2 regions of the Kribbella sp. NPDC051718 genome follow, and region 2 is predicted to be linked to the other one. Evidence: riboswitches for the same ligand, from Rfam matches in the RefSeq annotation. Region 2 holds a riboswitch; the other holds the start of a gene.
What was found. A riboswitch is a leader RNA that binds a small molecule or an ion and turns the genes downstream of it on or off. The one in region 2 is predicted to bind glycine.
Positions count from the first base shown of each region.

Region 1: it holds a riboswitch for glycine, as region 2 does, so the genes downstream of both, gcvP (aminomethyl-transferring glycine dehydrogenase) here and AB0M15_RS05195 (L-serine ammonia-lyase) in region 2, are expected to answer to the same signal.

Region 1 covers NZ_JBFAYZ010000005.1:669,149-684,961, reverse strand. The annotation lists gene AB0M15_RS22540 (DUF881 domain-containing protein) at 1-503, shown strand, start outside; gene AB0M15_RS22535 (small basic family protein) at 500-832, shown strand; gene AB0M15_RS22530 (DUF881 domain-containing protein) at 834-1,628, shown strand; gene gcvH (glycine cleavage system protein GcvH) at 1,665-2,045, shown strand; gene AB0M15_RS22520 (FHA domain-containing protein) at 2,183-2,704, shown strand; gene AB0M15_RS22515 (MerR family transcriptional regulator) at 2,691-3,386, shown strand; gene AB0M15_RS22510 (bifunctional nuclease family protein) at 3,433-3,924, shown strand; gene AB0M15_RS22505 (MerR family transcriptional regulator) at 4,166-4,696, shown strand; glycine riboswitch at 4,718-4,831, shown strand; gene gcvP (aminomethyl-transferring glycine dehydrogenase) at 4,903-7,752, shown strand; gene AB0M15_RS22495 (hypothetical protein) at 8,081-8,224, shown strand; gene AB0M15_RS22490 (lanthionine synthetase C family protein) at 8,320-9,540, shown strand; gene AB0M15_RS22485 (lantibiotic dehydratase) at 9,567-12,464, shown strand; gene AB0M15_RS22480 (hypothetical protein) at 12,746-12,922, shown strand; gene AB0M15_RS22475 (lanthionine synthetase LanC family protein) at 12,984-13,190, shown strand; gene AB0M15_RS22470 (serine hydrolase domain-containing protein) at 13,187-14,488, shown strand; gene AB0M15_RS22465 (tetratricopeptide repeat protein) at 14,478-15,813, shown strand, end outside.
Region 2 covers NZ_JBFAYZ010000001.1:1,056,796-1,072,608, forward strand. The annotation lists gene AB0M15_RS05150 (AAA family ATPase) at 1-423, shown strand, start outside; gene AB0M15_RS05155 (ROK family transcriptional regulator) at 618-1,847, shown strand; gene AB0M15_RS05160 (alpha/beta hydrolase) at 1,844-2,581, opposite strand; gene lysX (bifunctional lysylphosphatidylglycerol synthetase/lysine--tRNA ligase LysX) at 2,669-6,022, shown strand; gene AB0M15_RS05170 (hypothetical protein) at 6,151-7,113, shown strand; gene AB0M15_RS05175 (alpha/beta fold hydrolase) at 7,183-8,052, shown strand; gene AB0M15_RS05180 (helix-turn-helix transcriptional regulator) at 8,023-8,865, opposite strand; gene AB0M15_RS05185 (SDR family NAD(P)-dependent oxidoreductase) at 8,969-9,667, shown strand; gene AB0M15_RS05190 (alpha/beta fold hydrolase) at 9,698-10,390, shown strand; gene AB0M15_RS05195 (L-serine ammonia-lyase) at 10,352-11,725, opposite strand; glycine riboswitch at 11,803-11,895, opposite strand; gene AB0M15_RS05200 (DUF3817 domain-containing protein) at 11,965-12,297, opposite strand; gene AB0M15_RS05205 (alpha/beta hydrolase) at 12,395-13,849, shown strand; gene AB0M15_RS05210 (hypothetical protein) at 13,908-14,144, opposite strand; gene AB0M15_RS05215 (hypothetical protein) at 14,323-14,886, opposite strand; gene AB0M15_RS05220 (aminopeptidase P family protein) at 14,912-15,813, opposite strand, start outside.

The DNA of each region.
Region 1 (15,813 bases), on a different contig from region 2:
GCGGACTGCAGGCCGGTGGACTGAGCAACACCAGCGAAGGCGCGGCGCTGCAGCAGAAGCTGAACGACCTCGAACTGCAGGTCGGTGCGGTCGCGGTGACCGGTCCGGGCCTGAAGGCGGTCGTCGACGACGCCAAGGACTCCGACGACAAGCAGGGCCGGCTGCTCGACGTCGACCTGCAGCAGTTCGTCAACGGGCTGTGGACGGCCGGCGCGGAGGCGATCTCGGTGAACGGTCACCGGCTCACCGCGCTGACCGCGATCCGCGGTGCGGGCAGCGCGATCACCGTCGACTACAGTTCGCTGACCCCGCCGTACACGGTGCTGGCGATCGGGGACACCGCGACCATGCCGGCCCGGTTCGCGCAGAGCTCGGGCGGCCAGTGGGTGCAGTACCTGGTCAGCAATTTCCATGTCCGGATGACGATCACGACGGAGGATTCCTTGCTGGTGCCAGCCGATGCCACCATCGCGCTGCGGTACGCGAAGGTGGGTGGGAGATGATCGCCGTCCTCGGCCTGGTGATCGGCGTCGTCGTCGGTCTGCTGGTCGCTCCCGACGTACCCGAGTGGGCCCAGCCCTATCTGCCGATCGCGGTGGTCGCCGCGCTGGACGCGGTCTTCGGTGCCCTGCGGGCGTTCCTGGACGGCATCTTCGACGACAAGGTCTTCGTCGTCTCGTTCGTCTCGAACGTGCTGATCGCGGCCCTGATCGTCTACCTGGGCGACCAGCTGGGAGTCGGTTCGCAGCTGTCCACCGGCGTCGTGGTCGTGCTCGGGATCCGGATCTTCACCAACATGGCCGCGATCCGGCGTCACGTCTTCAGGGCCTGAGATGAGTACCGACGACCCTGTGCCGGCCGAGCCGACGCCGATGCCCAAGCCCAAGCCGAAGACGCCGAACCTGGCGCTGCGCCGGCTGCGGACCGGCTTCAAGCCGTCCCGCGGCCAGGCGATCGTGGCCGTGGTGCTGGCGCTGGTCGCCTGTATGGCGGTCGTCCAGGTCCGGGTGAACCGGGCCGACGACGGCTACCAGAACGCCCGCCGCGAGGACCTGATCGCGATCCTCGACGGCCTGGGCCAGAACACCCGCCGGCTGGAGACCGAGATCACCGAGCTGGAGGCGCGCAAGAACACGCTGACCTCCAGCGCGGACAAGGCGCAGACCGCCCGCGAGCAGGCCGAGCAACAGGTGCGCGTGCTCGGCATCCTGGCCGGGACGCTGCCCGCCGTCGGCCCCGGGGTCCGGATCACGCTGAACGACCCGGACGCCAAGATGCAGTCCAGCAACCTGCTGGACGCGATCGAGGAGCTCCGGGACGCGGGGGCCGAGGCGATCCAGATCAACGGGCAGGTCCGGGTGGTGGCCAGCACCGATCTGGTCGACGACGCGCCCGGGGTGAAGATCGACGGCGAGAAGGTGCAGTCGCCGTACGTGATCGAGGCGATCGGGGACGCGCACAACCTGGCCGAGGCGGCCCACTTCCCCGGTGGCCTGGTCAGCGAGGTCGAAGGTCCGCAGGTCGGCGGTACGGCCGAGGTGAGTGAGCTGTCGAGCGTGTCGATCACTGTCTTGCACGCCCCGGACGAGCATCGTTACGCTCGCCCGGCGCCCAGTCCGACGAAGTAAGCCCTGCAGTTTCCAATGGAAGAAAGAGGGACCGAGGTGTACCCCGAAGACCTGAAGTACACGGCCGAGCACGAGTGGGTCAAGGCCGGCGACGGCCCGGTGCGGGTCGGTATCACCGACTTCGCCCAGGACGCGCTCGGCGACATCGTGTACGTGCAGCTGCCCGAGGTCGGTACCGCTGTCCGGGCCGGCGACTCCTGCGGTGAGCTGGAGTCCACCAAGAGCGTCAGCGACCTGTTCGCGCCCCTCAACGGCACTGTCCGCGCCGTCAACGAGGCGCTGGCCGACCAGCCCGACCTGGTCAACACCGACCCGTACGGCGAGGGCTGGCTGCTCGACATCGAGGTCGACGACGACGAGGAGATCGAGGCGTTGATGGACGCCGACACGTACAAGGGGCAGCTCGACCAGAGCTGAACTTCGGACGCAGGGCAGTAGCTGGTAAGTTCTGTCGGACCTCAACCGCCGGTCGAGGGTTGGGGTCCTAGTCCACACTGTCATCACGGGGTCAACGAGAACGTCGCCGGACCACCGGCGATCGGGAGGATCACAGCATGCCGTTCTGCAACCAGTGCGGGCACGAGAACTCCGAGGGCAGCAAGTTCTGCTCGCAGTGCGGAACGATGCTCCCTGGCGCGGACCGTCCGGTGACCGCCCCCGGGGTGACCGACACCGCGATGCTCGCACCGATCAGCATCGAGCCGGAGACCGAGCGTTTCGACACCGGTGAGAACCTGTCCGCCGAGGACGAGGCCGCGGTCGGCGCGCTGCCCCAGGGGTCGGCACTGCTGATCGTCCAGCGCGGCCCGAACGCGGGCAGCCGGTTCCTGCTCGACGTCGACGTGGTCACCGCCGGCCGGCACCCGGACAGCGACATCTTCCTCGACGACGTGACCGTGTCCCGCCGGCACGCGGAGTTCCGCCGCGACCCGCAGGGCGTCAAGGTCCGCGACGTCGGCAGCCTGAACGGTACCTACGTGAACCGCGACCGGATCGACGAGCTGCAGCTCTCGAACGGCGACGAGGTGCAGATCGGCAAGTACCGGCTGGTCTACTACGCCAGTGGCCAAGCCTGAGGCAGGAGACTCCGCACTAGGGGGCAGCAGCATCGGTGAGGTGCTGCAGCTCCTGCAGGCCGAGTTCGCCGACGTCACCATCTCCAAGATCCGCTTCCTCGAGGCGGAGGGGCTGGTGACGCCGGCCAGGACCGCTTCGGGGTACCGCAAGTTCAGTACCGCCGACATCGAGCGGCTGCGCTATGTACTGACCGCGCAGCGCGACCAGTACCTGCCGCTGAAGGTGATCAAGGACCACCTCGACGCGATGGATCGCGGGTTGCGGCCGCCTGCTCCTGGTGGCCGGCCCGCGGCGCCGGAGACGTTGCCTCAGCCCGCCGGTCTGCCCGATGCCGAGGACTTCTCGACGTACGGGACCGAGCTGAAGCTGACCCGGGACGAGCTGCGCGAGGCGGCCGGGATCACGCCTGAGCTGCTCGAGCAGCTGGAGAGCCACAACCTCGTGGTGGCCCGGGGCAACCACTACGACGGCGATGCGATCCTGATCGCCAAGGCGGCCGCCGAGTTCGCGCAGTACGGGATCGAGCCGCGGCATCTGCGGCCGTTCCGGGCGGCTGCCGACCGTGAGGTCGGGCTGATCGAGCAGGTCGTCCCGCCGCGGCGGGACGACAAGACACTCGAACTGGCCGCGCTCGCGGTTCGGTTGCACGCGGCACTCGTCCGCTCCCGGCTCACCCGCTGACCCCGGCGGGGCAGCCCCGGCCTGGCCCGCAGAGTAGGCTGAAGGAGTGCGCGAAGTCGACGTGGTCGGAGTCCGGGTTGAGATGCCCTCGAGTCAGCCGATCGTGCTGCTCCGGGAGGTCGGTGGGGAGCGGTACCTGCCGATCTGGATCGGTGCGGCCGAGGCGAGCGCCATCGCTTTCGCCCAGCAGGGGATGGAGCCTCCCCGGCCGCTGACCCACGATCTGTTCGCGGAGACGATCCGGGTGCTCGGGCACACGCTGAGTCAGGTCCGGATCGTGAACCTGACCGACGGCGTGTTCGAGGCGATCCTGGTCTTCGACGACAAGACCGAGATCTCCGCCCGCCCGTCGGACTCGATCGCGCTCGCGCTGCGGACCGGTACGCCGGTGTTCTGCACCGAGGAGATCCTGGCCGAGGCCGGGATCCCGGTTCCGGACAGTGAGAACGAGGACGACGAGGTGGTCGAGGAGGAGGAGGTCGAGCGCTTCCGCGAGTTCCTCGATCACGTCACACCGGAAGACTTCGACAAGAGCTGACAGGTAACGATTCGTATTGGATCCGCGACACGCATCCGGCTCGGGGCGGTTGTCGTTGACCCGGCCTGAGCGGCGGCTTACCTTGAAGGAGTCGTGGGGCGTTGTAACTCCACGGATGTGATCCGATCCAGTCGGTACCCAGGGAGGCTCAGGCGTGACACGCACCGGCGACACTGATCTGACGGCGCAGTCGACGTCCGAAGCACACGCCGAGGCGGCCGCCAGTGCCGGCGTCCAGGGTCTGCTCTTCGACGACGACCTGTCGCCGATGCCCGATGACGTCGGTTTCCGCGGCCCGACGGCGTGCGCCGCGGCCGGTATCACCTACCGTCAGCTGGACTACTGGGCACGCACCGGACTGGTCTCACCGTCCGTACGCCCGGCCACCGGGTCCGGCACCCAGCGGCTCTACGGCTTCCGCGACGTCTTGTTGCTCAAAGTGATCAAGCGACTGCTCGACGCGGGCATCTCGCTGCAGCAGATCCGCAGCGCCATCGCCCACCTGAGCAAGCGCGGCATCGACGACCTGACCCAGATCACGCTGATGAGCGACGGCGCCTCGGTCTACATGTGCACCTCGCCCGACGAGGTCATCGACCTGCTGGCCGGCGGCCAGGGCGTCTTCGGTATCGCCCTCGGCGGCGTCTGGCGCGAGGTCGAGGGATCGCTGTCCGAGCTGCCGACCGAGCGCCTCGACGCGCACGGGGAGACCGGCGACGACCACGCCAACGACGAGCTCGCTGCCCGCCGCCGTGCCCGCATGACGGGCTGAGGTACTCTCTTTCTCAGCCGTACACAACACTCGGGAGAGTCTCAGCACGCATTGTCTTGAAATGACACTGTGGCTGGGCGCCGAAGGGGCAATTCCTCCCCGGAACCTCTCAGGCCCATGGACCGAGTGTCTTAGGCGACTCTGAAGCGCGCGCCGCGTGACAGAGGGGGAGGCCACCGGCAATTGTCAGCAACGGAGCCTCCACAGTGACTGAAACCCCTGCTCAGGTGTCGGCCGTCTTCGCCGACCGCCACATCGGCCCACGGTCCGATGAGATCGCCAGGATGGTCGAGACCCTCGGGTACGCCGATGTCGACGCGCTCGTCGACGCCGCGGTGCCCGCCTCGATCCGCTCGACCGAGCCGCTCCGGCTGCCCGAGCCGGCCTCCGAGGTCGACGCGCTGACCGAACTGCGCCAGCTCGCCGCCCGCAACAACGTCGCCACCTCGATGATCGGCCAGGGGTACTACGGCACGTTCACCCCGTCGGTGATCGTCCGCCGCCTGGTCGAGAACCCGGCCTGGTACACCGCCTACACCCCGTACCAGCCGGAGATCTCCCAGGGCCGCCTCGAGGCGCTGCTCAACTTCCAGACCGTCGTCTCCGATCTGACCGGCCTGCCGACCGCCAACGCGTCGCTGCTCGACGAGGGCACCGCTGCCGCCGAGGCGATGACGCTGGCGCACCGGTCGAACCGCAAGAGCAAGAGCAACCGCTTCCTGGTCGACGCCGACTGCTTCGCGCAGACGATCGCCGTCGTCCAGACCCGGGCCGAGGCGCTCGACATCGAGGTCGTCGTCGCGGACACGACCGATGGTCTGCCCGAGGGCGACTTCTTCGGCTTCCTGGTCCAGTACCCGGGCTCCGGTGGTGTCGTCCGTGACCTGAAGCCGCTGATCGAGGCGGCACACGGGCGCGAGACTCTGGTCGCGGTCGCGTCCGACCTGCTCGCCCTGACGCTGCTCGAGGCGCCGGGTGAGGCGGGGGCCGACATCGTCATCGGGTCGTCCCAGCGCTTCGGCGTGCCGCTGTTCTACGGTGGCCCGCACGCCGGGTTCATGTCGGTGCGCGACGGCCTGGAGCGCCAGCTCCCGGGTCGCCTGGTCGGCGTCTCGGTCGATGCAGATGGCGCGCCGGCGTACCGGTTGGCGCTGCAGACGCGGGAGCAGCACATCCGGCGCGAGAAGGCGACCTCGAACATCTGTACCGCGCAGGTCCTGCTCGCGGTCGTCGCGTCGATGTACGCCGTCTACCACGGTCCCGAGGGGCTGAAGGCGATCGCCGAGCGGGTCCATCGCCACGCGGACAGCCTCGCCGCATCGCTCCGGGCCGGTGGCGTCGAGGTCGTGCACGACCAGTTCTTCGACACCGTTTTGGCCAGGGTTCCCGGTCGTGCGGCCGATGTCGTCGACACCGCTCGGCAGAACGGCATCTGGCTGCGTGAGGTCGACGCGGACCACGTCGGGATCTCCTGCGACGAGAAGACCGACGCAACGGCGCTCGTCGGGGTCTGCCGTTCCTTCGGCGTGACGTACGACGCGACGCTTGCTGGCGGCGCCCTGGCCGAGGCAGTCACCCGTACTTCGGAGTACCTGACGCACCCGGTCTTCAACACCCACCGGTCGGAGACGGCGATGCTGCGCTACCTGCGCAAGCTGTCGGACTACGACTACGCGCTCGACCGCGGCATGATCCCGCTCGGCTCCTGCACGATGAAGCTGAACGCGACCACCGAGATGGAAGCCGTCACCTGGCCCGAGTTCGCCGACATGCACCCGCTGGCGCCGATCGAGGACGCGGCCGGCTATGTGAAGCTGATCGGTCAGCTGGAGCGCTGGCTGGCCGAGGTGACCGGCTACGCGAAGGTCTCGATCCAGCCGAACGCCGGCTCGCAGGGTGAGCTCGCGGGCCTGCTGGCGATCCGTGGCTATCACCGGGCCCAGGGCAACGAAGATCGCAACGTCTGCCTGATCCCGGCGAGTGCGCACGGGACGAACGCAGCCTCCGCGGTGATGGCCGGGATGAAGGTTGTCGTTGTCAAGGGCAACGACGACGGCACGATCGACCTGGCCGACCTGCGCGCCAAGGCTTCTGAACACGCGGAGAAACTGGCCGCGATCATGATCACCTACCCGTCCACGCACGGCGTGTACGAGGAGAGCGTGACCGAGGTCTGCCAGATCGTCCACGACCACGGCGGCCAGGTGTACGTCGACGGCGCGAACCTGAACGCGCTGCTCGGGCTGGCCAAGCCGGGCGAGTTCGGCGGTGACGTGAGCCACCTGAACCTGCACAAGACGTTCTGCATCCCGCACGGTGGCGGTGGCCCGGGCGTCGGCCCGGTCGCGGTCGCCGCGCACCTGGCGCCGTACCTGCCGAACCACCCGTTGCTCGACCAGGCCGGCCCGGAGTCGGGCGTTGGTCCGATCAGCGCGGCGCCGTTCGGCTCTGCCGGTGTCCTGGCGATCTCCTGGGCGTACATCCGGATGATGGGTGCCGAGGGCCTCACGTCGGCCACCAAGGCGGCCGTACTGACCGCCAACTATGTGGCCAAGCGGCTCGAGGACGCCTTCCCGGTGCTCTACACGGGTGAGAACGGGCTGGTCGCGCACGAGTGCATCCTGGATCTGCGGCCGATGACGAAGGAGACGGGCATCACCGTCGACGACGTCGCGAAGCGGCTGGTCGACTACGGCTTCCACGCGCCGACGATGTCGTTCCCGGTGGCCGGCACGCTGATGGTCGAGCCGACCGAGTCCGAGGACCTGGGTGAGCTGGACCGGTTCTGCGACGCGATGATCGCGATCCGGCACGAGATCGACCGGGTCGCGGCGGGGGAGTGGCCGGCCGGCGACAACCCGCTGGTGAACGCGCCGCACACCGCGTCCTCGGTGATCAACGACAAGTGGGAGCACGCGTACACCCGCGAGGAGGCGGCCTTCCCGCAGTCGGTCGATCGGACCACGAAGTACTGGCCGCCGGTCCGCCGCATCGACGGCGCGTACGGCGACCGCAACCTGATCTGCTCCTGCCCCTCGCCCGAGGCGTTCGAGTAAATCGCCGCCTCCCCCAAAGGCCGTCTGCTGACCCCAGCAGGCGGCCTTTGCCATTGTGCTGATGGTTCATATGGAACACGGCAGTCAGCAGACCGGGCAAGAGAATTGCATGAAGTGACATCGTTGCTATGAGCAATTAATCTCTCGGTCGAAGAAGACCTTCTGTGCGCGAATAGCATCGATGAGACCGCAAGTAAAGCGCCGTGTCCCCCTTGTTCTTCTGAAGATTCGCGTTCGATGATGTGTCGCAACGCGGGTCGGCTGCACCGACTGTTGTTGTTCCGATTGAGTTCGTTCGGCCCGTTCAACCACTCACCAGGAGGAACGCATGACCAACGCAACCGTTGAAGAGTTCGATCTCGACATCCAGCTCGCGGCGCCGGCGTACGCCGGCGAGGACCCGGCGCGAAACGGTGTCCCGTCGTCGACCATCTGGTGCATCGACCTCGGCGACCCGATGTCGCGCGCCTGAACCGTCGCCCGTTCGGGCGGTCCGGGGGCGGCCGGGAGATCATCCCGGTCGTTCCCGGCCCAGGGGCCTGTCGTTCCGGCCGGGAGGAGACCGACGTGCTGTGGAGTCCGGTGGTGACGGGAGAGGTGGCTCGGGCGGCGCGGGAGCGGGGGCTCGAAGTAGCTGAGCGGTTGCGTGGATGGTCCGGTGGTGAGTCAGGTCTGGAGGGGGCCGCCGGAGTGGCGGTGCTGTTCGGTCAGCTGGACCGTGTGTTCCCGGAGGAGTGCTGGGACGTTCCGGCCCACCAGGCGCTTGCGGCCGCTGCGCGCGCTGTCGAGGAGACTGGGCGAACGGTGCCGGGCCTGTACTCCGGCCTCAGCGGAGTGGCGGCAGCGGCCGACCTGCTGTCCCGCGACGGCACTCGGTACGGCGGTCTGCTGAGCACACTCGATGCTCGGATCGCGGCTGAGACGGCGACGCGGTCCGAACGGCTGACGAATTCTCCGGCACACCAGCCGTTCGAGACGTTCGACGTCATCAGTGGTCTCTCCGGAACGAACCGCTACCTGCTCGATCGGGATCTCGCGAAGCTGGAGGGCGTGGTGGCCGTCTGCGGCTTCAGCCCGGATGGGCCGAACTGGTTCACGCCACCGAAGGCGCTGCGCGCAGGCACTCCTCTTGCGGAGAGGTATCGCGAGGGGGTGTACAACTGCGGCCTGGCCCACGGGATTGCCGGTCCGCTGGCGGTCCTGTCGATAGCTTTCCAAGCAGGTCACGTGGTGCCCGGACAGACCGAGGGCATCGCAGCGGTGGCCGACTGGCTGATCGCCCATCGGGTCGACGACGAGTGGGGAGTCAACTGGGCCGCCGGTGTCGGACCCAACCAGGACTGTGCGCCGGCGCACAGCGCCTGGTGCTACGGCGGCCCCGGCGTAGCCAGGGCGCTATGGCTGGCCGGTACGGCGCTTGCTGACAGCAAACTGCAGGACCAGGCGCTGGAGACGATGGCCGCGATCTTTCGCCGGCCTTGGTCAGCAAGACAGATCGGTCACTCGCCCGGACTGTGTCACGGCGTTGCAGGGCTGTTGCAGATCACGCTGCGGTTCGCTGCCGAGACCGGCGAGCCGATGTTCACCGAGGCGGCAGGTGAACTGACCGAACGGCTGCTGGAGCTGTACCGGCCGGACGTCGCGACTGGCTACTACACGATCACCAACCGGGAGACGGTCCGTCCGCATGCGGGGCTGCTCGACGGCGCTGCCGGCGCAGCCCTCGCGCTGCTGGCAGCTACGACCTCGGTCGAGCCGGTCTGGGACCGCCTGTTACTGCTGTCCTGACTTTCTGGTGACCTGAGGGGAGCGCGATGTTCAAGCCGCTGGACTGGGTCATGGTGCGGACACCATTGCTACCGGTCGAAGCTTTCCTCGACCCGCCGACCGCTGTGGTATCGGGCACCGAGCTGCCTGCGGATCCGCACATTCAGCGCGCTCTCATCGCGGGTGCGGGCGATCTGGTCCGTGCGCTCACCAAGTCGCCTGGGAGCGGGAAGCCGTTGTCAGACAAGGCGTTACGCCGAATGCGCAGCAGCCTGCGGCGGTACCTGATCCGGATGTCGACGCGACCGACGCCGTACGGAACGTTCGCCGGCGTTGCAGTGGCGAACTGGGGTGAGGTCACCGATCTGGTGCGGACAGCCGACCCGGTCCGGATCAGGACCCGTCCAGACATGGGCTGGCTGATCGAACTGGTCTCCAGGCTGGAGCAGCGGCCGGAGGTGCGGAACGAGCTGCGCTGGTATGCCAATCCGGCCGCAAGTCTGTACGCCGACCGCCTGTTCCTCACCGAGCGCGCCGTTCTGACCGATCCGTCGAAGGCAGCTCGCGGTGTGAACCTGCGTGCGACTCCGATCGTCCGTGCCGCGCTTGAAGCCGCTCGCACCCCCATCCCGTACGACGAACTGCTGGGCGGGCTGTCTGCGGGCGGTGCGCCGCGTGACAAGGTCGCCGGGCTTCTGCGGCAGCTCTGGGAACAGACCGTCCTGCTGACCGAGCTACGTCCGCCCGTCACCATCGCCGACCAGGCCAGGTACGTCGCGGACCGCTTGGCCGCTGTGCCGGCCGCCCGGGCGGAGGGGACTGCGCTGGCCGAATTGCTGGACGACATCGCCGAGTGGGACCGGCTCGAGGTCGAGCATGCGGCCGAGCGGTACCCGAAGCTGGTGGCCAAGGCCAAGACGTTGCAGGACATGACCACGCAGTTCCAGACCGACATGGCCGTCCCGCTCCAGGGCCGGATCGCTCGCGAGGTCGCGCTGGAGTCGGCCCGGTTGGCAGACCTGTTACTGCAGCTGGCGCCGTCCGGGATGTCTTACCTGGACGGATACCGGCGGGCCTTTCTGGAGCGCTATGGCCAGGACCGGGAGGTGCCGCTGCTGGAGCTTCTGGACCCGGACCTCGGGCTGGGCGTGCCGCAGCTGCCGGAGTGTCCTGATCGACCGACGGACGAACGAAAGCTGCGCGACCGGACGTTGACCGACCTCGCGCTGGGCGCGATCAAGGATGGCCGGACGGTGGTGGAACTTGACGATGCCACCCTGGCCAAGCTGACGCTGGGTCCAGGGCAGGCGACCGACTCGCTGGACCTGGCGGTGTTCCTGGTCGCCGGGTCCGCTGCCGCCGTGGACGCCGGCGACTTCCAGTTGGTGCTCGGACCCAACCTCGGCGGTGGCGCGGCAGGCCGGGTACTCGGCCGGTTCGCCGATCTGGTCGGTACCGAGCCGCTGCACACCGCCGCGGCTGCCGAAGCCGCAGCGCACCCTGGAGTGTTGCATGCCGAGGTGAGCTACCTCGCCCGTCATGTCCGTGCGGCGAACCTGACCATCCGGCCGCTGGTTCGGGAACGGGAGATCGCGCTGACGACCACGCCCGGCGAGCATCAGCTGCCGCCGAGCGAGTTGCTTGTCGGGGTCAGCGGAGACAGGTTCGTGTTGCGATGGTCGGGTGATGGCCGCGAGGTCGTGCCCTGTGCCGGTCACATGCTCAACACCATTGGGGCACCGCAGGTCGTTCAGTTCTTGGAGCAGCTGTACCACGACGGCCGGGTCGCGAATGTCTCCTTCGGCTGGGGGCCTGCGGCCGGGTTCGTGTTCCTGCCGCGGGTCCAGCGTGGGCGGCTCGTCCTGTCGCCGGCCACCTGGCGGCTCGACCCTGACGACCTGACGGACTTCGCGGCCTGGCGAGCACGTTGGCAGGTGCCGCGATACGTGTACTTGGCTGTCAAGGACTACCGCATGTTGCTGGACCTCGACCACCCGGCGCACGTTGACCAGTTGCGTGAGCAGATCCGCGAGCGAACCGACCTCCATGAGGCGTTGCCGGGGCCAGGGGATGCGTGGATCGACGGGCCGGATGGCAGCTATCTGAGTGAGCTGGTGGTGCCGCTGGTTCGTAGCGAGCCTGCGCCGCAAACGCCACGGCGGAAGGTGGTGGGCCGGATGGCGGCAGTACGGCGGTTGCATCCGCCGGGGAGTGAGTGGCTGTTCGCCAAGCTGTACCACGTGCCGGCGTTTGAGGACGATCTGATCCGGCAGGCGCTCACTGACTTCGGGGCGGAGTCGTGGTTCTTCATGCGGCACGTCGATCCGGATCCGCATCTGCGGGTGCGGTGGCGTGGAGACGTGGACGTGAAACGCGTCCTGGAGTGGGGTGCGGAGCTGGTGGAGGGCGGGTACCTGAAGCGGTTTGCTCTCGACACCTACGACCAAGAGGTCGAGCGGTACGGCGGTCCGGTCGGTATGGCGTTGGCCGAGGAACTGTTCCATGCGGATAGTGAGCTGGTCACGCAACTGCTGCGGATGGGGCGCAGCCTCGATATGTCGTTGCTGGGGGTCTACACCGTTGACTCGCTGTTGGGTGCGCTCGGGTACGACGAGGAGCGGCGGCGCGTACTGAGCCAACAGGGCGTGCAGGACCGCAAGGCAACGGCCGAGGAGTACCGCAAGGAGCAGAACGCCTTGCGTGGTGTGCTTGGGGATCCGGACTGGCTGCCGGAGTCGGCGCGGCCTGCGGTGGCGCTGTGGACCGAGCAGATCGCCGCCATCGCGCGCCAGGTGGATGCGGCCGAGCTGAACAAGGACCTGCTGACGCAGAGCTACGTGCACATGCACTGCAACCGGCTGCTGGGGTGTGGGCATCCGCCGGAGCAGCGGGTGCGGGGGCTTCTGGTGCGGACGCGGGAGAGCCTGGCGCGGGCGCCGTGGTGACGCGACCGCTGGTTGGTGTCGACGTGGCGGGTGGCGATGATCGCGATCAAGCCCGAGGCGTTCGAGTAGCGGGAGCGCAGTCGGCGGTTCCCGCCCCGACGGTGGGCCGGAGCGCGACCCGGCCCTGGTCGGATATCTGCTGCACCGACTTCTGCGACCCGACCAGCCTCTGCGCTGTTCGGTGGGGTCGGCGGCCTGGCCTTCGTCGCTTCGTTCCTGTCCCGGAACGGCAGCCGGTACGGCGGCCTGCTCGCCAAACTCGACGCGGGCTCGCCGCGGGCGTGGTGGAGCGGTCGGCGCGGCTCGCTGAGTCGCCCGCGAACCAGCCGTTCGAAACGTTCGATGCCGTCTACTCCGGTGATGTCTACAACTGCGGCCTCGCCCACGGCGTACCGGCACCGCTTGCGTTGCTGTCGATTGCCTACAGCAAGGGGGTACTCCGTACCGGGTCAGGCTGAAGCCATCGCCCGCGTGGCCGAGGGGCTGACAGCACAGCGGTCCGACGACGAGTGGGGTGCGATGGCGGCTGTCTATCGCAGGCCGTGGTCGGCGCGGCAGATCGGGGACTCGCCCGGGCTCTGCCACGGTGTCGCTGGGCTGCTGCAAATCACGCTGCGGTTCGCTGACGACACTGGCGAGCCCGTGTTCACCGAGGCAGCAGTACCCGGTGCGAGCCGGTTTGGGACCGGGTCCTCCTGCTCAGCTGAGGCATACTTGGGCGAGTGACTGACGTACGTGCTGATACCGCGGCGGCTCTCTACGCCGAGATCGCGGCGGCCCAGAGTGAGACCAAGCTGCCGTCGATCGCGGCCGGTGTGCTGAAGGACGGTGCACTGGCGTGGACCGGGTCGCGCGGGCAGATCGCGGACGGTGAAGGGCTGGCGCCCGGGCCGGACGTGCAGTACCGGATCGGGTCGATCACCAAGACGATGACGGCGATCCTGGTGATGCAGTGCCGCGACGACGGGTTGCTCGCGTTGAATGATGCCGTGGGCAAGCATCTGCCCGGGATCGCGTTCGGCGACCTGACCATCCGGCAGTTGCTCGCGCACTCGGGTGGGATGAACGCCGAGCCCGAAGGCCCTTGGTGGGAACGCAATCCGGGCGTCTCGTTCGAGGCACTGACGGCGGCGATGGACGAGTCGCAAGCAGCTGGCAAGGCCGATCGGCGGCATCACTACTCCAACCTCGGCTACGCGTTGCTGGGTGAGGTCGTCGCGCGGTTGCGGGGTGCCGCGTGGATGGAGTTGGTGGCCGCGCGGATCCTCGACCCGCTGGAGATGCGGCGTACGACGTACTTCCCGGTGGCGCCCGCCGCCAAGGGGTTCTCGGTGCATCCGTTCAGCGGGCGGCTCGATCTGGAGCCGGCGTACGACTCCGGTGCGATGGCGCCCGCCGGACAGCTGTGGAGCACGATCGAGGACCTGGCGAAGTACGCCGCGTTCTGGATCGACCCCGGCTACGAGGTGCTCAGCCGCGACACCGTCGACGAGATGGCCGCTCCGACGGCCGGCGATCCACGCGAGGCGCTGACCGCGTCGTACGGGCTGGGCCTGCGGATGCACGCGGACGATCCCCACCTCTTCGTCGGCCACACCGGTTCGATGCCGGGCTTCATGGCCGGCCTGTTCGTCGACCGCGCGCGGCGGATCGGGGCCGTGACGCTGGGCAATTCGACGTACGGGCGGGTTGCGCCGGTACCACTCGACCTGATGCGCATCCTCGCGTCGTACGAGCCGCCGTTGCCGGTGGAATGGGTGCCCGAGCCGGAACTCGCCCAGGGCTCGGAGTTGCTCGGCCATTGGTACTGGGGCAACACCGAGATGACCATGTCCGTCGCCGGCGGCATCCTCCAGCTCACCACCGGTTATCCATGTCGTTTCTCACCCATCGGCCCAGACCTCTACCGCGGCCGCGACGGCTACTTCGCCGGCGAACGCCTGCGAGTGATCCGCGACGGTGACCGGATCACCCACCTCGACCTCGCCACCTTCACCCTGACCCGCACGCCCTATGGCAGCTGACCATGCGTTGAGCGTTGCCCAGTTGATGAAGGGGTTCCGGCGCCGGGCCGGGCTCACCCAGGAAGCGCTGGCAGAGCGGGCCCAGCTCAGCGTGCGCGCGATCCGGACGCTGGAAGGTGGTCGCCGGCGGTACCCACGAGAGTCGACGTTGCACCAGCTGGCGGCAGCCTTCGAACTGTCGGCGGCGGAGCAGGAGCAGTTGGCGGCGGCCGCGAGCCGTAGCCGCGACGAGCCCTCGAGGACTCCCCGGCAGCTACCTCCTGGTCTGGACGACTTCACCGGCCGGACGAAGGAACTGGACGACCTGGTGCGGCTGCTTCGGGAGGCGGAGGTGGTCGCGCCGAGTGTGGTGATCTCGGCCGTCGGCGGGATGGGAGGAATCGGCAAGACCACGCTGGCGGTCGAGGCCGGCCGGCTGGCGGCGGAGCACTACCCCGACGGGCAGCTCTATCTCAATCTGGGTGGTGGCAGCCAGCCGGTACCGGTGGCCGACGCGCTGGCGACAGTGCTGGCGGCGATGGAGGTGCCGCCTGCGGACGACCCGTCGGATGTGCAGGCGGCGACCAATCGATACCGTACTTCGATCGCCGGCCGGCGGATGCTGGTGTTGCTCGACGACGCGGTCAGTGCGGAGCAGGTGACTCCATTGATTCCCGGTACGTCGGGGTCGGCCGTCGTCATCACCAGCAGGAATCAGCTCACGACCGTACCGGGTGTCCGTTACCTCGACCTCGAAGTGCTGAGCGAGGTCGAGGCGGTCGCACTGCTGGGTGAGGTGGCCGGGCGCGAGCAGGTGCAGGCTGACCCTGATGCGGCACTGGATGTAGTCCGGCTGTGTGGACTGCTGCCGCTGGCGGTACGGATCGCAGGGAGCCATCCAAGTAGCCAGGAGGTCGGCGGGCTGGCGGTTCTGGCCGGGCTGCTGGCTGATGGGGACAAGCGGCTGAAGGTACTGAGCGCACCTGGCAGGGGAGTCGGCGCGAGCATCGGCTTGTCGATCCAGGCTCTTGGCGCGAGCGGCCGGGCCGGCGACACCGCCTGCGCGCTGGCTCTCCCCGTGCTCGCCGTCTTGGAGGGTGACCGGTTTCCGTTGCGGGTGGCGGCCGCGGTGCTGGATCTGCCGCTGGAGGAGACCGAGGACCTGCTGGAGCGGCTGGTCGACGTACACCTGCTGGAGACACCGGCACTGCAGCAGTACCGGATGCACGACCTGGTTCGCGATGTCGGCCGTGAACAGGCTGACCTGGAGCTGACCAGTGCGGAGCGCGATCGGATCCGGCGGCGCGAACTGCAGTGCTACTTCGCCATGGTGTGGCGGTCGAGCG
Region 2 (15,813 bases):
TCAGAGATCTACCCGATGGCGCGGCATCTCGGGTTGCGGTTGATCGCGGAGCCGGCGGCCGCGGACGGCTGGGGGGAGCCGGTGGTTTGGTTGCGGCAGGCTGAGGACTACTTTCACAACGCCGAGGTGCCGGCGGTGGCCAGTGCTTGCCGGAGTATGTTGCGGCAGCTGGGGGCGACGGTGTCGCAGCGGCGTACCGGGTCTGATCAGGTGCCGGCTCATCTTCGGCAGTTGGGGATCACCACGCGGGAGTACGAAGTGGTGCAGTTGCTGGTGGATCGGATCGGGAACAAGTCGATCGCGTCCCGGTTGCACATCTCGCCGCGGACGGTGGAGAAGCATGTCGCGAGCTTGATGACGAAGACTCAGCAGCCGGATCGGGAGGCGTTGAGCAGCTTTGCGCGGACGGTGCTGCAAGACTGAAGTTGCAGGACTGATCCCGGGCCCCGTGCGTGTGCTGGGCGTCCGGAGGGCGTTCGGGTGATAGTTGTCGACTCACGGAAATTCCGGGCGACCGCCCGCCCTGGAACTCCGGCGGCACGCGCGCAACTGGCCGGATAATTTATGAACGCTCGCTTTATATATAGGATGGGCGAGTGGCAGGCAAGGGGTCGGACATGAGCAAGGGAACGGTCGGCGGCGGCGGTACGACGATGCTGCGGCGGATCAACGTCGCTGCTGTGCTGGACGCGGTCCGCCGCTCGGCACCGGCACCGCTGCGGGTCGCCGAACTGGTCGAACGCACCGGACTGGCCAGGCCGACGGTGGCCCAGGCCGTCGACGAGCTGCTGGACGCCGGCTGGCTGCAGCAGCACGGGCCTGATTCCGCGGACCGCTCGCTGGGCCGCCCGGCCATCAGGGTCTCCCTGCGCGGGCGCGCGGCGCCGGTGCTCGGGCTGGACGTCGGCCCGCACCGCGTCACCGTCGGGGTCTCCGACCTGGCCGGCCGCAAGCTCTCCCTGGTACGCCGCTCCGGCCCAGGCTGGACGGCTCAGGAGCTGCTCGGCGTCATCAGCGAGGTGATCACCGAGGCACTGGCCGAGGCAGAGGTCCCCGCCGAAGACATCGCCGCAGCCGTCGCCGCCAGCCCCGGCATCGTGGACGAGCACACCGGCCGGGTCCAGCTGGTCCCGTCCGTACCGGGCTGGTCCGCGATCGACCTGACCAAGCACGTCCGCAGCCTGCTCGACTGCCCGGTCATGCTCGACAACGACGCCAACCTGGCCGCCCTGGCCATCGCCGCGGCCCGCGGCGGTACGGGCACTCTCCTGGCCGTCCAGTGGGGTGAGCGGCTCGGTGCCGGCATCGTGATCGACGGCCGGCTCCACCGCGGTACGGGCGCGGCCGGTGAGATCGGCTTCATCGCCACCGCTCCGGACGACGTGATCAACCCCGAGGACAGCCGCGGCCCGTTGGAGCGTGCTGTCGGCTCCGAGGCCATCGCCGAGCTCGGCCGTCAGGCTGCGCTCGCCAACCCGGACTCCCGCCTCGCCGAGCTCGGCCGCGACCAGCTCGACACGGCAGACGTGTTCGCCGCAGCGGCTGAGCGCGACCCGGTTGCCCAGGCAGTCGTCCAGCAGGTCGCCCGCGACTTCGCCCGCGCACTGGCGCCCGCAGTACTGGTCCTGGACCCCACTGCCGTAGTCATCGGTGGCGGTGTCGCCCGGGCCGGCGCAGTCCTCCTCGACGCCATCTCCGACCAGCTCCGCCTGCTCACCCTCAACCACCCCAAGCTGGAGCTCTCCGCCCTGGCCGAGGACGCAGTGGTCACCGGCGCGATGCGGATGGCCCTCGACGAGGTCTGGCAGCGCAAGCTCCCGACCCCTGCTCTCACCACTCCCGCCTAGCCAGTCACAGCCTTGGCGATGGCGTCAGGGCGGTCCAGGTGGACCAGGTGTGCGGAGTCGGGCAGTACTTCGACAGTGGCGTTCAGCCTGGCAGCCAGTGCTCGTTGCCCGGCCAGCCAGCCATTGGCGGTGAAGCGGGAGCTGCCGCCGGTCGCCACCAGTACGACCGTGGGCGGCAGCACGGCCGGTGGAGACTCCAGTAGCCGGGCAACCTCGGCCGCGAGCTCCCAGCTGCCGGTCAACTCGTCCCAGAACAGCAACCACGAGCCGGCAGCGCCGTACCGACGTCTGGCAGTCGTCCTGGACAGCAGGTCGTTGTTCCGCATGCTGCCGACCCGGATGAGCAACCGACGCGCAGTAGTCCCGATCAGTTGCGGTACGCCGAACCGCCCCACCCCACGCAACACCGCCCTCACCACGCGGTCCCCCACCGTCCCTGGGTAAAGCCACCGCCATCCGGTCTCCGACGTGAGGCTCGAGTCGATCAGCACCAGCCGCTCGACCTCGCCGGGATGCGTGAGCGCCCACCGCAGTACCGCGAGCCCACCGATCGAGTGGCCGAGCAACCCGACCGGGAGCGTCAGGCCCCGGCGCAACTCCGACACCGGCGCCGTGATCGGCGTCAGCCACGGGTCCAGCACCTGGACGTCGTGGCCGGACAGCAAGGCGAGGACTTCGCCGAACTCCTCGGGAGCTTCGGCCAGTCCCGGCACCATCATCCAGTTGCTGGTCATCGGAGAAAGCCTGCCCCAGGCGTCGCCATAATCGAAAGAGTCGCAGACGAGACCAAAGTGATGACCGTGGGATGGGATGATCGCTGGGTGTCATCGGAACAGGTCATCCCGAAGTGGCAACAGCGTGCGGCCGTCTGGGTCGGGCGGGTCGTCGTGTTCGCGTCGATCTGGTCGTTCCTGGCGATCCCGTTGCACCTGTTCGCACCGGCCTATGTGAAGCGCGTCGACCAGGCCTTCGACTTCTTCGGTATCCCCGCCGGGCACACGTTCTTCTCGGCCGTCTACCTCGCCGTCGTCGGCAGTGCGCTGCTGCGCGGCAAGCGGGCCGCGCTGCTCTGGGTGCTCTGGGTCTTCGAGGCACTCTGGTTGCTGACCTCGATGGCCGCGGTCGGCCTGGCCAGCGTCCGGCTCGCCAACCCGCGGGACCAGGACCTGATCCAGGAGTTCGGCGAGGCCAAGCCGCAGGATCTCGAGCTGGCCATCGCCCGGGTCATCGTCGTGGCGGCGCTGGTGCTGCTGCTGTGGAAGATCCGCGCCTCGTTCCCGGCCCGGCTCGCGCCCGGTACCCGCCGGCTCGCGGTCGGCGCCCTGATCGGTGGCCTGCTGATCTCGGTCACGGTCAGCATCATGCTGACCCAGGCCTTCCCCCGGACGCTGACAGGCCAGAAGGAGAAGATCGGCTGGGCGGTGATCGCCGCACTCGGCCAGAGCCGCAGCAAGATGGGCGCCGGGCACGAGGGCCATGGCTGGGTCGGTCTGACCGTCGGCGCCATCTCCGCGGCCTCGCTGGTCGTCGCCTTCGCGATCTTCCTCCGATCGGTGCAGCGGGTCCGCTACCTCAGCCAGGCCGAGGAGCTCCAGGTCCGCCGGCTGCTGCTCGAGTACGGCGAACGCGACTCGCTCGGCTACTTCGCCACCCGGCGCGACAAGGCCGTCGTCTTCGCGCCCGACAACCAGGCGGCGATCGCGTACCGGGTGGTCAACGGCGTCAGTCTCGCCAGCGGCGACCCGATCGGTGATCCAGCGGCCTGGCCCGGCGCGATCCAGCGCTGGCTGGCCGAGGCGCAGAACTACGGCTGGTCCCCGGCCGTCCTGTCCGCCAGCGAGGAGGCCGCGCACGCGTACGTCGACGCCGGCCTGCGTGCCCTCGCGATGGGCGACGAGGCGATCATCGACGTCGCCGACTTCACCCTCGAGGGCCGGACCATGCGCCCGGTGCGGCAGGCGGTCACCCGGGCGCAGCGAGCCGGGTACCACGCCGAGGTGCTGCGCCATGGTGACCTCTCGCCCGAGGCACTCGCGGAGTACGTGAAGCTCGCCGAGAAGTGGCGGGGCGCGCAGACCGAGCGGGGCTTCTCGATGGCTCTCGGCCGGCTCGGCGACCCCGCCGACGCCCGGTGCGTGATGGTCATCGCGCGCGACTCCAACGGCTCGGTACGCGGTCTGCTCTCGTTCGCTCCGTGGGGTGTTCGCGGGGTGTCGCTCGACCTGATGCGGCGCGATCCCGAGTCCGTGAACGGCCTGATGGAGTTCATGGTCAACGCGCTGGTCGAGGCGTGTGGCGATCTCGGCGTACACCACATCTCGCTGAACTTCGCGATGTTCCGGGAGATCTTCAGCGACGCCGAGCGCGTCGGCGCCGGTCCGGTGCTGCGGCTCACCAACGCGCTGCTGACCGCCGCGTCGCGATTCTGGCAGCTGGAGAGTTTGTACCAGTCCAACGAGAAGTACCTGCCGCGCTGGTCCCCCCGGCTGATCTGCTACTCCCGTGGCGCCTCGCTGGCCCAAGTACTGCTGGCCGCCGGTACTGCGGAAGGCTTCCTCCCGGCCCCTCGCCCCTGGACCCGCGTCGACAGCGCGGAGACCGCCGAGCGGCACGCGATCATGGCTGCCGACGGTGGCCAGTTCGCCGCGGCCGTCCGGACGCAGGAGCAAGAGCTGCTGCGGCCGGTCATGCCTGACCGCAAGCTCACCGAGCAGGAGCAGATCCGGCGCGCCAAGCTCGCCGAACTCGTTGCCAAGGGCATCGACCCGTATCCGGTCACGGTGCCGCGAACCGAGACCCTGGAACGGATCCGCGCCCTCCACCAGAACCTGCCACCCGATCACCACACCGGCCACGAGGTCTCGGTCACCGGCCGGGTGATGCGGATGCGCAACCACGGCGCGCTCTCCTTCGCCTTGCTGCAGGACGGTCTGTCCAGCCTGCAGGTGATGCTGTCGGCCGGCGCGACCGGTGACGAGTCCGTCGACAACTGGCGGCGCCTGGTCGACATCGGCGACCACGTCAGCGTCACCGGCGAGGTCGTCACCAGCCGCCGGGGCGAGTTGTCGGTCGCCGCGACCGAGTGGGTGATGGCGGCCAAGTGCCTGCATCCCCTGCCGGACAAGCGAAAGGGCTTCACCGACCCGGAGGCGCGGGTGCGGCAACGGCACCTCGACCTGGTGATGAACCCCGACTCGCTGCAGATGATGCAGCATCGCAGTACGGCGGTCCGGGCGTTGCGGAACGGGTTCGAGACGCGCGGCTTCATCGAGGTCGAGACGCCGATGCTGCAGGCGGTGCACGGTGGCGCCAACGCGCGGCCGTTCGTCACCCACATCAACGCCTACGACACCGACCTGTTCCTGCGGATCGCGCCGGAGCTGTTCCTCAAGCGGCTCAGCGTCGGCGGGATGGGCAAGGTCTTCGAGCTGAACCGCAACTTCCGCAACGAGGGCGCGGACGCGACGCACAACCCGGAGTTCACCTCGGTCGAGGCGTACCAGCCGTACGCCGACTACAACGTGATGCGCGAGCTCACCCGGGAGCTGCTGATCGAGGCCGCGACGGCCGTCCACGGCAAGCCGATCGTGAAGCGCCCCGACGGCGAGCTCGACATCTCGGGCGAGTGGCCGGTGATCACCGTGCACGACGCGGTCGGCCGCGCCACCGGCGTACCGATCGACTCCGGCACGTCCATCGAGCGTTTGCGTGAGCTGTGCGACGAGCACGGTGTGCATGCCGCATTCGACCTGACCGCGGGCGAACTCGTGCTCGAGCTGTACGACGAACTGGTCGAGCCGGCGACGACGCTGCCGACCTTCTACACCGACTTCCCGCTCGAGACGTCACCGCTGACCCGCACCCATCGCAACGACCCACGACTGGCCGAGCGCTGGGACCTGGTCGCCTTCGGCGCGGAGATCGGTACGGCGTACTCCGAACTCGTCGACCCCGTCGAGCAACGGCGGCGGCTCACCGAGCAGTCACTCAAGGCGGCGTCGGGCGACCCCGAGGCGATGTCGCTGGACGAGGACTTCCTCAGCGCGCTCGAGTACGCGATGCCGCCGACCGGCGGGCTCGGCATCGGCGTCGACCGGGTGATGATGATGCTGACCGGCCAGAACATCCGCGCCACCCTCGCCTTCCCGTTCGTCCGGCCGGCACCTCGAAGCTAGTTTCCCCATCGGCGGAACCGATCCTGACGCAGATACGTCTGACAGGTTCTGGCCTCGGGGTCGCGGGGAATCCCTTTGCCACATAGGGTTTGCTGACAAGGGGAACATCGAGGACCTGGGGGCATTTCATGCGCAGAACTCTGTCCATTTCCGTCGGCATCGCGATGCTGGCGCTGGTGGCGGGCTGTGGCGATTCCGACGACGGCAAGACGTTGTCGAGCGTCGAACCGACGACCAGTGCGTCGTCGACCGATCCAACGACCGCGCCGACCTCGGCGCCCACTTCCGCCCCGACGCCGACGGTGCCGCCGAAGCCCGCGGGGCCGTTGACGCAGGCGCAGTACCAAGGCGTCCTGCTCGAGCTCGACAAGCGGCTGGACAGCGAGATCAGCGCGCTGGGACGGGTCAAGACCGAGGACAGCCTGGACACCGCGCTGGAGAACCTGACCCAGGCACTGAACGCCGAGTCGCTCAAGCTCGGATCGATCAAGCCACCGGCCCGCGCGATCCCGGCGAACCGCGTACTTCAGCTGCGCTTGAGGAATGCGGCCACCGCGATGCGGAACGGCGACACCAGCGACATCGGCTGCGGCGGACTCGCGTACGTCTCGCAGGCACTGCAGCGCCAGCTCACCGCGACGCTGTCTCCGGCGGTGGTCCAGCTGCGGACCATCGGGCTGATCGTCGGCCGGACGCTGCCGGACCTCGGCCCCGAGCCGACCGACAACCGCCCGTCGAACGGTGACGTCATCGTCCGCAGCGGTAACGGCGGGTCCGGCGCACTGCGGGTCAAGAACGGATCGTCCAGCGACGTGGCCGTCTCGATCGTCCCCACCGGCAAGGCGCCCGGCAAGCCGCACATCATGATGTACGTCCAGGCCAAGAAGACCGCGACGGTCCGCCGGATCGGCGGCGGCTACCAGCTGTACATCAAGAGCGGCAAGGACTGGAACCCGAAGCGGCGCCAGTTCAGCTCGGACTGCTCCTTCAAGAAGTTCGACCAGCCGTTCGGCAAGAACCAGGGCTGGGAGGTCCAGCTGCAGGCCTCGGTCCTCGGCAACGCCTCGTCCAGCGAGGTCGACCCGTACTGAAGGTTTGCAGGTATGTGACATCGGCCATGTCACGATGACAGCGATCCACCCCGGGGTCACCATGAGTTCATGAGCGCTACTGCGACCGTGACCGTGGCCGGTGTCCCCGGGGTGGAGATCGCGTACGACCGCAAGGGCGCGGGTCCGCCGCTGGTACTCCTGCACGGCATCGGTCACCACCGGCAGGCGTGGGATCCGGTGATCGAGCAGCTGGCCGGGTCGCGTGACGTGATCGCACTCGACTTCCCGGGGTTCGGCGAGTCTCCCGACGTACCGGCCGGCATCCCCGACGAAGTCGACTCCTTCGCCCACGCGGTCGAAGCCTTCTGTACTGCGCTCGACCTCGGCAAACCCGACGTGGCCGGCAACTCGATGGGCGGCCTGGTCGCCCTGCGCCTCGGCCAACTCGGCTCGGTGCGCTCGGTCACCGCGCTGTCCCCGGCCGGCTTCTGGACTCCCCGCGAACGCTCCTGGGCCCTCAACGTCCTCGCCAACATGCGCCGGGTAGCTCAACGCACCCCCGACTCGACCATCCGCCGGATGGCCCGTACCGCCGCCGGCCGACGCGTGATGACCGGCATGATCTACCACCACCCGGCCCAGCGTTCCCCCGAGGCGGTCATCGCCGAAACCTTCGCCCTGCGCACCGCCACCGCCTTCGACCGGGTGGCCCGCCTAGGCAAATCCGGAGTCACCTTCGACGGCGACGTACCGGACCTCCCCGTCACCATCGCCTGGGGCACCCACGACCGAATCCTTCTCCCCCGCCAGGCAGCCCGGGCCCATCTCCAGATCCCGCAGGCCCGGATCATCCCCCTCTACGGCTGCGGCCACGTCCCCATGAACGACGCTCCGGACCTCGTCGCCCGAACCATCCTCAACACCTCGGCATCAGCCTCGGTCTCAGCCTCAACTGAGGGATTGCAGGCCGAGGACTGACAGCAGGCGGAGTTTTTCGGCGGCTTCGGTGTCGGGGGCGGCCGTGTAGATGACCAGGCGGAGGTCGCTGCCGGGGGCAGTGAGGACGTCGCAGTCGAGCACCATCTCGCCGAGTTCGGGGTGGTTGACCGTCTTGACGTTGGACTCGTGGAAGCCGACCACGTGGTCGTCCCAGAGGGCGGCGAACCGGGGGCTGCCGGTGTGGAGTTCGTGGATCAGGGCGCGGAGGTCTGCGTCGTTGGGGTAGCGGGCGGAAGCGGCGCGGAGGTCGGTGACCATCGCCCGGGTGAAGGCGGCCGTCTGCTCCGGGGTTTGCGCCACCCGGCCGAATCCCGCGGTCCCGGACCGCATGAAGTGCCGCCAGATGATGTTGCGCTCGCGTCCGCGGAACACGGACGGGTCGCCGATCAGCGCTGACCACAGCGGGTTCCAGCTGATCATCGTCCAGGAGGCGGCGCACACGCAGATGGGTGCGCCTTCGAGCTGGCCGATCAGCCGTTGCACGCCGGGCGGGATGTACGTCGAGATCGCACCGGGCCGTGGTGGCGTCTGACCGGCCAGGACGAACAGGTGGTCCCGCTCGGAATCACTCAACCGCAGCGCCCTGGCCAACGCCGTCAGCACCTGAGCCGACGGTGAGGACGACCGGCCCTGTTCGAGCCGGAGGATGTAGTCCACCGACAGCCCGGCGAGCTGCGCAAGCTCCTCACGCCGCAGCCCAGGCGCCCGCCGTCGCCCACCCGCGGGCAGGCCCGCCTCCGCCGGAGTCACCCGATCCCGCCAGGCGTGGAGCGTCTTACCGAGTTCAGCCACCCGTCCAGTATGTCCCGCAACGCCCACTTCAGCCTGGGTACTGCCAATCCCCAGGACAAAGCGTGCACTACCTGTACCCCCGTCCGCCGACGAGATTGGAGCCATGACCACGACACTCATCACCGGGGCCAACAAGAGCCTCGGCTACGAAACAGCCCGTCAACTGGTTGCCCTCGGCCACACCGTGTACGTCGGTGCGCGCGACCCCGAGCGCGGCCGCAAAGCCGCCGACGAACTCGGCGCCCGCTTCGTCCAGCTGGAGGTGACCGACGACGAGTCCGTCCAGAACGCCGTCAAGCAGATCCAGGAGGAGGTCGGCCAGCTCGACGTACTGGTCAACAACGCCGGCGTCCCCGGCCCCTTCAAGCCCGCCGACGAGCTGACCGCCGACGACTTCCAGGCCGTCTACAACGTCAACGTCTTCGGCGCCTTCCGGGTCCTCAACGCCTTCCTCCCGTTGCTCAAGGCAAGCGAAAACCCGGTCGTCGTCAACGTGAGCTCCGGCCTCGGCTCCATCACCATGGCCGCCGACCCCACCGCTCGCGAGGCCGCCTGGATCCCGGCTCCGATCTACAGCTCCTCCAAGGCCGCCCTCAACATGCTCACCGCCCAGTACGCCCACCTGCACCCCGAAATGCGCATCAACGCAGTAGACCCCGGCTACACCGCCACCGACTTCAACGCCCACCGAGGCCACCAATCCATCCCCGAAGGCGCCGCCAGCATCATCCGCCTGGCCACCATCGACAAAACCGGCCCCACCGCCACGTACCAACGCAACGCCGGCCTCGTCCCCTGGTGACAGCGGCCGGTTTCTGAGAGCCTGGCCCGCATGTCATCGCTCGTGTTGCTGCATGGACTGGGAGCCAACGGTCGGGTTTGGGACGGGTGGCCGCAGCCGCGGGTGGCGCCGGATCTGCCGGGGCACGGGAGCGCGGAGAGTCTGCCGCGGTACACGTTCGAGTCGATGGCCGCCTGCATCGCCGTGACGCTGCCGGTGCGGAGTGGGTTGGTGGTTGTGGGGCATTCGCTGGGGGGCGTGATTGCGCTGGAGCTCGCCAGTGGACGGTACGACGTGCAGGTGAATCGGGTTGTCGCGTTGGGGGTGAAGGTGAGCTGGTCGGCGGATGATCTGGGGCGGGCGGGGGCCCTGGCACAGAAGCCGATCGGGTGGTTCGAGAGTCGCGAGGAGGCGGCTGCCCGGTTTCTCAAGGTTTCTGGGTTGCAAGGGCTGGTTGAGCCGGACAGCAGCGCGGTCGAGCATGGGATCAAACAGGTCGACGGGCGGTGGCGGCTGGCGATGGATCCGGGGACCTGGGGCGTCGGTGCACCGGACATGGCCAAGCTGCTAGCCGCGAGTCAGGCGGAGGTAGTACTGGCTCGGGGTGAGTTGGATCCGATGAACACCGATGCCGAGCTGGCCGCGCTGAGCGGACAGGTTGTGACGCTCAGCGGGCTGGGGCACAACGCGCATGTGGAGGATCCGTCAGCACTCGATCACGTTCACGGCCAGGCCGCCTCGTGAGGTCTCCTTGTACTTGATCTTCATGTCCGCGCCGGTCTCGCGCATCGTCTTGATCACCTTGTCGAGCGAGACGACGTGCACGCCGTCGCCGTGCATCGCCATCCGGGCGGCGTTGATCGCCTTCATCGACGCCATCGCGTTGCGCTCGATACAGGGGATCTGAACCAGCCCGCCGACCGGGTCGCAGGTCAGCCCGAGGTTGTGCTCCATCGCGATCTCGGCCGCGTTCTCGACCTGCTCCGGAGTTCCACCCAGTACTTCGCACAGCCCGGCCGCCGCCATCGAACAGGCCGAACCGACCTCGCCCTGGCAGCCGACCTCGGCACCGGAGATCGACGCGTTCTCCTTGTACAGAACGCCGATCGCCGCAGCCGCCAGCAGGAACCGGACCACACCGTCTTCCGACGCCCCCGGCACGAATCGACGGTAGTAGTGCAGCACGGCCGGGATGATCCCCGCGGCGCCGTTCGTCGGCGCGGTGACGATCCGGCCGCCGGACGCGTTCTGCTCGTTCACCGCGAGCGCGAACAGGTTGACCCAGTCCATCACCTTCAGCGGATCGACCGACCACTTGTCGCCGCTGAGCTTCTTGTGCAGCGCGGCCGCCCGGCGCGGCACCTTCAGCCCGCCCGGCAGCGTGCCCTCGGTTTCACAGCCCTCGTCGACACAGTCCTGCATCACCTGCCAGATGTGCAGCAGCCCCTCGCGGATCTCGGGCTCGGTCCGCCAGGCCAGCTCGTTGGCGAGCATCACCTCGCTGATCGGCAGGCCCGACTCCTGGCAGCGGACGAGCAGCTCGTTGCCGGACAGGAACGGGTACTTGAGCGGCGTACGGTCCGCGACGATCCGGTCACCGGCCGCCGCGTTCTCGTCGACGACGAAACCGCCGCCGACCGAGTAGTATGTCCGCTCCCGCAGACAGGTTCCGTCGGCGGCCCGGGCTACGAAGGTCATCCCGTTCGGGTGGTACGGCAGCGCCTTGCGCCGGTGCATGATCAGCTGGTTGTCCTCGTCGAAGACGATCTCCCGCTGCCCGGCGAGCCGGAGCCGCCCGGCCGCCCGGATCGCGGCGACCCGGCTCTCCACCGAGCGGGTGTCGACCGTCTCCGGGTCCTCACCCTCCAGCCCGAGGATGACCGCCTTGTTGCTGCCGTGCCCGTGGCCGGTGGCGCCGAGGGAGCCGAAGAGTTGCGACTCGACGGCCGTCGTACGGTCGAGCAACCCGTCCGCGGCCAGGCCGAGTGCGAAGGTACGGGCGGCTCGCATCGGTCCCACGGTGTGGGAGCTCGACGGACCGATCCCGATACTGAACAGGTCGAACACGCTGATCGCCATGCTGGAGGCCTCCTGGTCGTCATTGACCGATTGGTATGCCTCCCCGCTCTGTCAGGCAGTGTGCCTTCCAGAGGTGCCTCGCCCGCACGGTGAAGGTGCCTGAGAGATTCTTGGGGAGAGTTGCTCCTACGGCGCCCGGGTCAGGCCCGGGTCTCTCCCGCACGGGTTCATGCGGCTGCTGATTTCACCGCGACGGTACGGCGGACCGACGCCATGCGTCAATCCGATGGCGGGTGAACTCAGGACAGCCGGTTGGTGCGCTGCGCCCAGAGCTCGAAGAACCAGGTGAACAGCGGCGGGATGCTGGCGGCGAGGGCGGCCAGCGTGACCGGTACGGTCCAGCGCAGCTGTTTGCGGACCGCGAGCACCGTGATCACGTAGGCGATGAAGATCGTGCCGTGCACCGGCCCGAAGATCTTCACGCCGATCTCGTTGTCGGACAGCACGTACTTGAACAGCATGCCGATCAGCAGCCCGGTCCAGGAGATCGCCTCGGCGATCGCCACCGCCCGGAAGACCGTCGCGTGCTTCGATCCGGCTGGGGCGTCAACAGCGGTCGTCGTCTCAGTCATCAGGTCAATGACCCTAACAAGTCCCCCAAGCAGGCCAGGGGTTCGGGCCCGGGTCGCCCCGGATGTGCGAGGGAAGGCGTTTGCCGAGGATCGGGGGATGAAGCTCATCACCTGGGGTGCGGTCGCCGGCGTCGTCTTCGCCGGCCTGACTGCGATACCGGCAACGGCCGTAGAGTCCAAGACCTTGCAGTGGTCGAAGTGCGAGGTCAAACCGAAAGAAGATCCCAACGTCGTCGCCGGCTCCGAATGCGCGACCCTGCAGGTCCCGGTGGACTGGAACCACCCGGACGGACCTACCTTTGGCCTGGCTGTCGCCCGGCGTACTACTGAAGACCCGATCGGCACGCTGGTGTTCGGCCCGGGCGGCCCCGGCGACTCCGGCGTCGACCGGATCCGGACCGGGATGAGCCGGTTCAGCGACGCACTGGAAGACAAGTTCGACATCGTCAGCTTCGATCCCCGCGGGATCGCCCGCAGCAACCCGGTCGTCTGCTCGGCCGCGTTGCTCGCCAAGCAGCCCTCGCCCCAGATCGGCAGCCGCGCCGAGTTCGACCGGACGATCCGCTACAACCGTGAGCTGGACCAGGACTGCCGCGCGCACACCGGACCGGTCTACGACCACATCGACACCCTGCAGACGGTCCACGACGTCGACGCGATCCGCGCGGCACTGGGTGAGACCAGGATCAGCTTCCATGGCAGCTCGTACGGGACGTTGCTCGGTGAGCTGTACGCCGAGAGGTACCCGCATCGCCTGCGTGCGCTGGTCCTGGAGAGCATCTTCGACCACGGCGACTCGACGACCGGCGAGTTCCTCGACGCTCAAGCGGCGACGGCTCAGGACTCGTTCACCGAGTTCGTGAACTGGTGCGCCAAGACGACAACGTGCTCGCTGCACGGGCGCGACATCCACGCGCTGTGGGCGGACCTGGTCGCCCGGGCTGGTCGCGGTGAGTTACCCGATCCGCGTCAGGCGAGCGTGAAGGCGACGCCGTTCACGCTGACCTTCGGGGTGTTCCGGATGCTCTACGACCCGCAGTGGGCCGCACTGGCCGACCTGTTGAAGCGGCTCGAGACGAGCCCGCCGCCGACGGGCGAACCGCCGGTACCGACCGGGCTGGCACCCAACACGCTCGCACCGTTCTGCCGGGATCTCAGCTTGCCGGTTCGCACGTACGGCGAGTTCTCGGCGCATCTACGACGGCTGGCGCGGAACAATCCGGACCTGAAGATCCCGCCGACACTGCTCGCGGTGACCAACTGCCTCGGATTGCCGAAGGCCGTGAATCCCCAGCAGGACTTGAAGATTCGCGGCCTGAAGACTCCGGCTCTGCTCGCGAACGCGCTCCACGATCCGGCCACCGGCTACAGCTGGGCGACCAGTGTCGCGCGTCAGTTCGGCAAGCAGGGTGTGCTGCTCACGTACGAAGGTTGGGGACACGGCAGCTACAACAAGAGTCCTTGCGTTGGGCAAGCAATCGACAACTACCTGATCGCACTGACCGTTCCGCGACGCGGCACGGCCTGTCCGGCGGTACCGCCGGCGAACTGAACGACGGGTCTCCTCGCCGGGCATGGCGAGGAGACCCACCGTTGTTCCCAACCGGCGGTCAGACTGAGACCAGATGCGCTTCCTGGACGCGGATCAGCGATCCGCTGCGGAGCGCATCGGTGGACAGCTCGAGCAGTCGGGCGCAAGCGCGCTCGAGAGCCTCGGCCTGGGACCTGCAGCGGTCGACGAACCAGTACGGATCGTCGGGCTGCGGGTCGTCCGTGTCGTCGATGTCGGCGAACCAGTGCTGGTCGCCGGCGCAGGTGCAGTGCACCACCCGCACTCGCAGGTTCATCACGAAAATCCCCCCGAACCGTAAATCCCTGGGATCCCCCCCGGGTTCCCAGCCGGGGCCAGCTCGGCCGGTGCGCAGCCGCGGCCCCCCACTACCGCGCACCGGGCCGAGATTGACCCTCCCCCGCTCCTTACATCGTGCTGGACGGCCCGGCGTTACTACTCGTGACCAAATTATTTTAAGTGATTGCTTGACTACGCTCAGTGGGCGATCCGACCACGTTCTGCGAGAACACCAGCACCACGAACCACACCACTGCCACGAACGCCAGCCCGAGCGACAGGAAGCTCAGCAGGCCGACGACATCGCCCATCCGATCGCCGCCCGACACCACGATCTGCCGCGGCCCGATCAGCAGACTCAGCACCACCGAGACCGCCTCCACGCCCCGTAACCAGCGCGCCCGCTGCTCCAACGAGTGATCGCCGGCCTGGTCGGCCACCCGCATCAATCCGGTGCAGGTCAGGATGATCACCATCCCGCCGACGACGATCAGCACCGCTAGCCGGAGCTCGCCACCGACCCCGACCGCACCGCCGAAGAGCGGGAACAGTTCGGGCAAGGAGGCGACGGCGCCGACGAAGGCGAAGCCGCAGGCCACTCGGAAGGCGTTGTCGAGTCGCCAGAGGCGGCGCAGCCCGAAGTACAGCATGAGCCAACCGACCAGGTCGACGACGACGTCGACGTTCCCGTAGCGGAAGTCCACCAGGACGACGAGCATCCCCCAGCCGATCAGCTTCATGTCCTGACGGTACGCACCGCCGAGGTCACTGTGGGAGATGACCGCGTGTCCACGCCTCCAGGCCGTCGGTGGTGATCGGGAGGGCTTCGGTGAGGATCTCGAGGCGGTCGGAGTGGACGACCACGTTGTCCTCGATCCGGATGCCGATGCCGCGCAACTCGGGCGGGATGGTCTCGTCGTTGGGGTGGAAGTAGAGACCCGGCTCGACAGCCAGCGCCATGCCGACGTCGAGGTCTGCGGCGAAGTACGTCTCCGGGCGGGCCGCGTCGCAGTCGTGGACGTCGAGGCCGATGTAGTGGCCGAGCCCGCAGACGACGTACCGGCGGTGCTGCTGCCCGTCCGGCCCGAGCGCCTCGTCCATCGAGACGTCCAGAACACCCCAGTCCTGCAGGCCCTCGATCAGCACCCGCATCGCCTCGTACTGGAAGGCCCGGTACGGCGCACCCGGGCGAACCGCTGCCAGCGCGGCGACCTGCGCCTTGTGGACCAGGTCGTGCACCTGCCGCTGGGCCGGCGTGTACTCGCCGGTCACCGGGAACGTCCTGGTCACATCGGCTGTATAGAGCGTCCGCGTCTCCACCCCGGCGTCGAGCAGGATGACGTCCCCCTCGCGAACGGCGCCGTCGTTGCGGACCCAGTGCAGCACCGGCCCATGGTTGCCAGCAGCAACGATCGACGCATAGCCCGGCCCGTTGCCCGCAGTCCGCGCGCGCCGGTCGAAGGTGCCCTCCAACCACCGCTCGCCACCGCCCCGAACCGCCTCGGGCAGCTCGCGCGCCACATCACCGAACGCCTGCACACTCGCGGCGACCGCCTGGCGCAGTTGGTCGAGCTCCCAGTCGTCCTTGATCCGCCGCAGCTCGGCCAGCACCTGCCGCAGCTCCTGCGTGCCGCCGCCGCCGACGAAGGCGTCCAGCAACGGCTCCA